One region of the Granulicatella adiacens ATCC 49175 genome, then DNA from elsewhere that is predicted to be linked to it. Evidence: a T-box and tRNA genes for the amino acid it is inferred to sense, from the RefSeq annotation. Region 1 holds a T-box; the other holds one or more tRNA genes.
What was found. A T-box is a leader RNA that pairs with one kind of tRNA and senses whether it is charged. The one in region 1 lies ahead of NQ540_RS07710 (valine--tRNA ligase), so its partner is inferred to be a tRNA-Val.
Positions count from the first base shown of each region.

Region 1 (3,347 bases):
TTACTCATCTTACGTCCTTGGCTGTCACGAATTAATCCGTGAATTAGAACATTCTTGAATGGACGTTTTCCTGTAAATTCTAACCCTTGGAACATCATACGGCTTACCCAGAAAGTAAGGATGTCGTATCCTGTTACAAGTGTATTTGTTGGATAGTAACGTTTGTAGTCGGCTGCATCTTCGTCCGGCCAACCCATTGTTGAAAATGGCCATAACGCAGATGAGAACCAAGTATCTAATACGTCTGGATCTTGTGTCCAGTTTTCGCTGTCGCTTGGAGCTTCCATGCCTACGAATACTTCGCCTGTTTCTTTATGATACCAAGCTGGAATTTGATGTCCCCACCATAATTGACGTGAAATTACCCAGTCGTGAATGTTTTCCATCCAACGTAAGTACGCATCATTGAAACGTGGCGGATAGAAGTTTACTGTGTTGTCTCCTTCCGCACGTTGCGCATTGATGGCTTGCTGGGCTAAAGGTCCCATTTTTACGAACCATTGTTTTGAAAGACGTGGTTCAACCACTACATCTGTACGTTCTGAGTGACCAACGCTGTGTAAATGTTTTTCGATTTTCACAAGAAGGCCAGCTTCTTCTAAATCTTTCACGATAGCTTTACGCGCCGCAAAACGGTCCATGCCTTCGTATTTACCCGCTAACTCATTCATTGTCGCATCATCGTTCATCACGTTAATACGAGGTAAGTTATGACGGTTCCCTACTTCAAAGTCGTTCGGGTCATGCGCTGGAGTGATTTTTACAACCCCTGTTCCGAAATCTTGCTCCACGTATTCGTCAGCGATGATTGGAATTTCACGGTTCATTAACGGCAAGATAACTGTTTTCCCAATAAGCGCTTGGTAACGTTCGTCGTATGGGTGAACCGCAACCGCTGTATCTCCAAGAAGTGTTTCTGGACGAGTCGTTGCGATTTCTAGGAATCCACTTCCGTCTGCTAGAGGGTAGTTCATATGATAGAATGCACCTTCTACGTCTTTATGGATGACTTCGATATCGGATAATGACGTTTTTGCTTTAGGGTCCCAGTTGATGATGTACTCACCACGGTAGATTAAGCCTTTTTCGTATAATGTAACGAAGACTTTCTTCACGGCGTCAGATAACCCATTATCTAATGTGAAACGTTCTCTGCGGTAGTCTACAGAAATCCCCATTTTTGCCCATTGTTCACGGATATGGCTGGCATATTCTTCCTTCCATTTCCATGTTTGTTCAAGAAACTTCTCACGGCCAAGGTCATAACGAGATAAGCCTTCTCCGCGTAATTTTTCTTCTACTTTTGCTTGAGTTGCAATCCCCGCATGGTCCATCCCTGGTAACCATAAAGTGTCGAATCCTTGCATGCGTTTTTGACGGATAATCATATCTTGTAACGTTACGTCCCAAGCATGTCCTAAGTGTAATTTCCCTGTTACGTTTGGTGGCGGGATAACGATTGAATAAGGTTCAGCGTTTGGATCTTCGTTTGGATGGAAGACGCCTGAATCAACCCACCATTGATATTTCCCAGCTTCAACTTCTTGTGGTTGAAACTTAGATGACATTTCTTTAGCCATTGATTTTCCTCCTTGTATCTTGTTTGTGTCCAATAAAAAAATCCTATGAAGACACTCTCCATAGGACGATTAAATTCGTGGTACCACCTAATATTCGCGTAAAAATTCATTACGCCTCGATGTTGGTAACGAAGTGTCGTCTCCGTACTCTATTACTTCTTTTCGTAGAGTAAGCTCACAAGCTACCTTCAAATGAATTTGCTAGGAAGTTGCACCAAGTCTTCCCTCTCTCGTAAACAAAGTCATTTTACTCCTCTTGTTCATCGCTCTAATATACAAAATATTCTACCATTCAAACCCGACGCTTGCAACAATATCGCGCTATCTTCTACCTCACATTCCCGCTAGACACGCCTAGGTCTGCATCTTCTGGAATCCACCAATCCAAAAACTCTTTGATGGACCAATCCCAGAAATCCCATTCGTGTCCGCCGAAGTACTCTTTATACGTTAGCGACACTCCTTGTTCTTTCAAAAAGCTGCTATAGCTACGATTGTCTTCCAAAAGCCAATCTTCCGTACCACATGCCATAAAAATTGAGAGCGCGTCCTTACGCTCCATTGTTTGGACGGCATGATACAACTGATTGCCTTCCGCTACAAAGGTCTCCTCATCTTTGAAGACCGCCTCCAAAAAGCTTTTTCTTAAAAAGAACGGTGCTTCTGGAATCTCCTCAGGTGGAAGTGCCTGTCTCTTAATCGCGCTAGAGAACGCCCCAATCACGCTAAAGGTGTCGGGATATTTGATGCCGTTTCGAAGTGCCCCGTATCCACCCATCGAAAGCCCGGCAATGCCTAAGTCTTCCCGTTTTCGAGAAATAGGAAACATGCGACGTGAGATTTCTGGAAGCTCCACCCCGATGAATTCTCCATAGTTTGTATAGTTCCACGGTTGGTCTACGTAGAAATGATTTTCCCCCGAAGGCATAATCAAGACGAGATTTTTCTCTTTTGCGTATCGAAGAATTCGCGTCTGGTTGACCCAGTCCTGTTCGCTGCCTAATACTCCGTGCAGTAACATCAACGCTTTGTACGGCCCTTCGGAAAGATACTGATTATTAAAATCCACCGCATCGCTAGGTAAGTAGACTGACAAGGGGATTGTTCTCATTAATGTTTTTGAAAAGAATGAAACGTGTAAAAGTGCCATAGGACACCTCCGTTAAATGATTATTTTTTTAAATATCGATTCACTACTGGCACTAACCCAAAGATAAACGACAATTGAACGACGGATTTTTGCCAAGGCTCCCATTGCTCAAATCCAAAAAAATGATTCATGATGAGGAAAAAGGCAGTAGCAGCTACCATCCCAATAAAGACGACAACTAATCCGTGATTGAGCCTTTTGAACTTATCTGGATTATCCCGATTTACCCAAGTATAAAAGGCAAGCCTACTAACCATCACACTCAAAAAAAACAGTGCGATATCTCGACGAAATACTAGCTGATAGATTGCATTTGCGCAACTAGTGACCCCAAACGCAATGGTGACAATTTCTCTAGCTTTTTGACTCATTTCCAACAGCCCCTCTCCCTAAAAACGGATTCCTGAATTTATCTTTATTATACTGCTCCACCAGCGTTTTTACTATACTTGCTCGTAAAAAAGAACCCAGCATCACTGCTAGGTTCGGCTGGTTTAATTAATTTTTGTGGCACATAACGGATTACTGTTTCAAGAACTTATCTAACTCTTCATAAGTAAAACCACCACCAAATTCATATTTCCCGTCTTTTTTTATAATAGTGAATTTCATTCTCA
Region 1 is NZ_CP102283.1:1,572,245-1,575,591, forward strand. It holds gene NQ540_RS07710 (valine--tRNA ligase) at 1-1,580, opposite strand, end outside; T-box leader at 1,639-1,853, opposite strand; gene NQ540_RS07715 (alpha/beta hydrolase) at 1,909-2,730, opposite strand; gene NQ540_RS07720 (hypothetical protein) at 2,751-3,107, opposite strand; gene NQ540_RS07725 (DUF1310 family protein) at 3,253-3,347, opposite strand, start outside.

Region 2 (3,347 bases), 940 kb from region 1:
TCCGGGAGTCAGACTGCGAGTGATAAGATCCGTAGTCGAAAGGGAAACAGCCCAGACCACCAGCTAAGGTCCCAAAATATCTGTTAAGTGGAAAAGGATGTGGGGTTGCACAGACAACTAGGATGTTGGCTTAGAAGCAGCCATCATTCAAAGAGTGCGTAATAGCTCACTAGTCGAGTGACCCTGCGCCGAAAATGTAACGGGGCTAAACAGATTACCGAAGCTGTGGATTGGACCTTATGGTCCAGTGGTAGGAGAGCGTTCTAAGGGCGGTGAAGCATGACCGTAAGGACATGTGGAGCGCTTAGAAGTGAGAATGCCGGTATGAGTAGCGAAAGACGGGTGAGAATCCCGTCCACCGAATAACTAAGGTTTCCTGGGGAAGGCTCGTCCTCCCAGGGTTAGTCGGGACCTAAGGCGAGGCCGATAGGCGTAGTCGATGGACAACAGGTTGATATTCCTGTACTTCTATAAATCGTTTGAGCAATGGAGGGACGCAGGAGGCTAAGAAAAGCGTACGACTGGAAGTGTACGCCCAAGCAGTGAGTCGGCTGATGAGTCAAATGCTTATCACAGATGCGACAAGCTGTAACGGGGAGGGAAGTTTAGTACCGAAGTTTCTGATGTCACACTGCCGAGAAAAGCTTCTAGCAAGATTTATAGGACCCGTACCGCAAACCGACACAGGTAGTTGAGGAGAGAATCCTAAGGTGAGCGAGCGAACTCTCGTTAAGGAACTCGGCAAAATGACCCCGTAACTTCGGGAGAAGGGGTGCTGGTAGCAATACCAGCCGCAGTGAATAGGCCCAGGCGACTGTTTATCAAAAACACAGGTCTCTGCAAAATCGAAAGATGACGTATAGGGGCTGACGCCTGCCCGGTGCTGGAAGGTTAAGAGGAGAGGTTAGCGCAAGCGAAGCTTTGAATTGAAGCCCCAGTAAACGGCGGCCGTAACTATAACGGTCCTAAGGTAGCGAAATTCCTTGTCGGGTAAGTTCCGACCCGCACGAAAGGCGTAACGATCTGGGCACTGTCTCAACGAGAGACTCGGTGAAATTATAGTACCTGTGAAGATGCAGGTTACCCGCGACAGGACGGAAAGACCCCATGGAGCTTTACTGTAGTTTGATATTGAGTGTTTGTGTCACATGTACAGGATAGGTAGGAGCTGAAGAATCCGGGACGCCAGTTTCGGAGGAGGCAACGGTGGGATACTACCCTTGTGACATGACCACTCTAACCCGCACCCCTTACCGGGGTGGGAGACAGTGTCAGACGGGCAGTTTGACTGGGGCGGTCGCCTCCTAAAGTGTAACGGAGGCGCCCAAAGGTTCCCTCAGAATGGTTGGAAATCATTCGAAGAGTGTAAAGGCAGAAGGGAGCTTGACTGCGAGACCTACAAGTCGAGCAGGGACGAAAGTCGGGCTTAGTGATCCGGTGGTTCCGCATGGAAGGGCCATCGCTCAACGGATAAAAGCTACCCTGGGGATAACAGGCTTATCTCCCCCAAGAGTTCACATCGACGGGGAGGTTTGGCACCTCGATGTCGGCTCATCGCATCCTGGGGCTGAAGTCGGTCCCAAGGGTTGGGCTGTTCGCCCATTAAAGCGGTACGCGAGCTGGGTTCAGAACGTCGTGAGACAGTTCGGTCCCTATCCGTCGCGGGCGTTGGAAATTTGAGAGGAGCTGTCCTTAGTACGAGAGGACCGGGATGGACACACCGCTGGTGTACCAGTTGTTCTGCCAAGAGCATCGCTGGGTAGCTATGTGTGGACGGGATAAACGCTGAAAGCATCTAAGCGTGAAGCCCCCCTCGAGATGAGATTTCCCATCACATTAAGTGAGTAAGACCCCTGAGAGACGATCAGGTAGATAGGCTAGAAGTGGAAGTGCCGCGAGGCATGGAGCGGACTAGTACTAATCGGTCGAGGACTTAACCACGAGTTGTATAGCTGGTAGATTGATGGAGTTGGATATAGATTCAGTTTTGAAAGAACGAAAGTTTTTTCAGAAATAAAGTGTGGTGACGATGGCAAGAAGGATACACCTGTTCCCATCTCGAACACAGAAGTTAAGCTTCTTAGCGCCGATAGTAGTTGGGGGTTTCTCCCTGCGAGGGTAGGACGTTGCCACGCTTTATTATAATGGAGGTTTAGCTCAGCTGGGAGAGCATCTGCCTTACAAGCAGAGGGTCAGCGGTTCGATCCCGTTAACCTCCATTGATGAGTGATTAGCTCAGTTGGTAGAGCATCTGACTTTTAATCAGAGGGTCACAGGTTCGAGCCCTGTATCACTCATTCTCATAGTAGAAATTGCGGGTGTGGCGGAATTGGCAGACGCACTAGATTTAGGATCTAGCGCCGCGAGGCGTGGGGGTTCGAGTCCCTTCACCCGCACTTAGCCGGCTTAGCTCAGTTGGTAGAGCATCTGATTTGTAATCAGAGGGTCGAGGGTTCAAGTCCTTTAGCCGGCATTAAAACCAAATTTGCGGAAGTAGTTCAGTGGTAGAACACCACCTTGCCAAGGTGGGGGTCGCGGGTTCGAACCCCGTCTTCCGCTTAGCCAATGTAAAACCATGGCCCATGCCGGGGTGGCGGAATTGGCAGACGCACAGGACTTAAAATCCTGCGGTCAGTGATGACCGTACCGGTTCGACCCCGGTCCTCGGCATTAACTAAATATACAATGCACCCATAGCTCAATTGGATAGAGTACTTGACTACGAATCAAGCGGTTACAGGTTCGACTCCTGTTGGGTGCATATTCGGGAATTAGCTCAGCTTGGTAGAGCACTTGGTTTGGGACCAAGGGGTCGTAGGTTCGAATCCTGTATTCCCGATTTCTTATGGGGGCTTAGCTCAGCTGGGAGAGCGCCTGCTTTGCACGCAGGAGGTCAGCGGTTCGATCCCGCTAGTCTCCATTAAATTTAATATCATGGCGGTGTAGCTCAGCTGGCTAGAGCGTCCGGTTCATACCCGGGAGGTCGGGGGTTCGATCCCCTTCGCCGCTATTTCTTTAGAGCTTGGACCTTTAGCTCAGGTGGTTAGAGCAGACGGCTCATAACCGTCCGGTCGTAGGTTCGAGTCCTACAAGGTCCATAGTTATATCTTGGAGGATTACCCAAGTCCGGCTGAAGGGAACGGTCTTGAAAACCGTCAGGCGTGTAAAAGCGTGCAAGGGTTCGAATCCCTTATCCTCCTTAATATTATCGCGGGGTGGAGCAGTTGGCAGCTCGTCGGGCTCATAACCCGAAGGTCGTAGGTTCGAGTCCTACTCCCGCAATTAGGTTCCGTGGTGTAGGGGTTAACATGCCTGCCTGTCACGCAGGAGATCGCGGGTTCGATTCC
Region 2 is NZ_CP102283.1:548,634-551,980, forward strand. It holds rRNA gene NQ540_RS02800 (23S ribosomal RNA) at 1-1,941, shown strand, start outside; rRNA gene rrf (5S ribosomal RNA) at 2,020-2,135, shown strand; tRNA gene NQ540_RS02810 (tRNA-Val) at 2,147-2,219, shown strand; tRNA gene NQ540_RS02815 (tRNA-Lys) at 2,225-2,297, shown strand; tRNA gene NQ540_RS02820 (tRNA-Leu) at 2,315-2,396, shown strand; tRNA gene NQ540_RS02825 (tRNA-Thr) at 2,401-2,473, shown strand; tRNA gene NQ540_RS02830 (tRNA-Gly) at 2,488-2,559, shown strand; tRNA gene NQ540_RS02835 (tRNA-Leu) at 2,585-2,670, shown strand; tRNA gene NQ540_RS02840 (tRNA-Arg) at 2,688-2,761, shown strand; tRNA gene NQ540_RS02845 (tRNA-Pro) at 2,766-2,839, shown strand; tRNA gene NQ540_RS02850 (tRNA-Ala) at 2,848-2,920, shown strand; tRNA gene NQ540_RS02855 (tRNA-Met) at 2,937-3,010, shown strand; tRNA gene NQ540_RS02860 (tRNA-Ile) at 3,025-3,098, shown strand; tRNA gene NQ540_RS02865 (tRNA-Ser) at 3,111-3,200, shown strand; tRNA gene NQ540_RS02870 (tRNA-Met) at 3,210-3,282, shown strand; tRNA gene NQ540_RS02875 (tRNA-Asp) at 3,286-3,347, shown strand, end outside.
Region 2: it has a tRNA-Val gene. The T-box ahead of NQ540_RS07710 (valine--tRNA ligase) is inferred to sense a tRNA for this amino acid. The anticodon was not compared.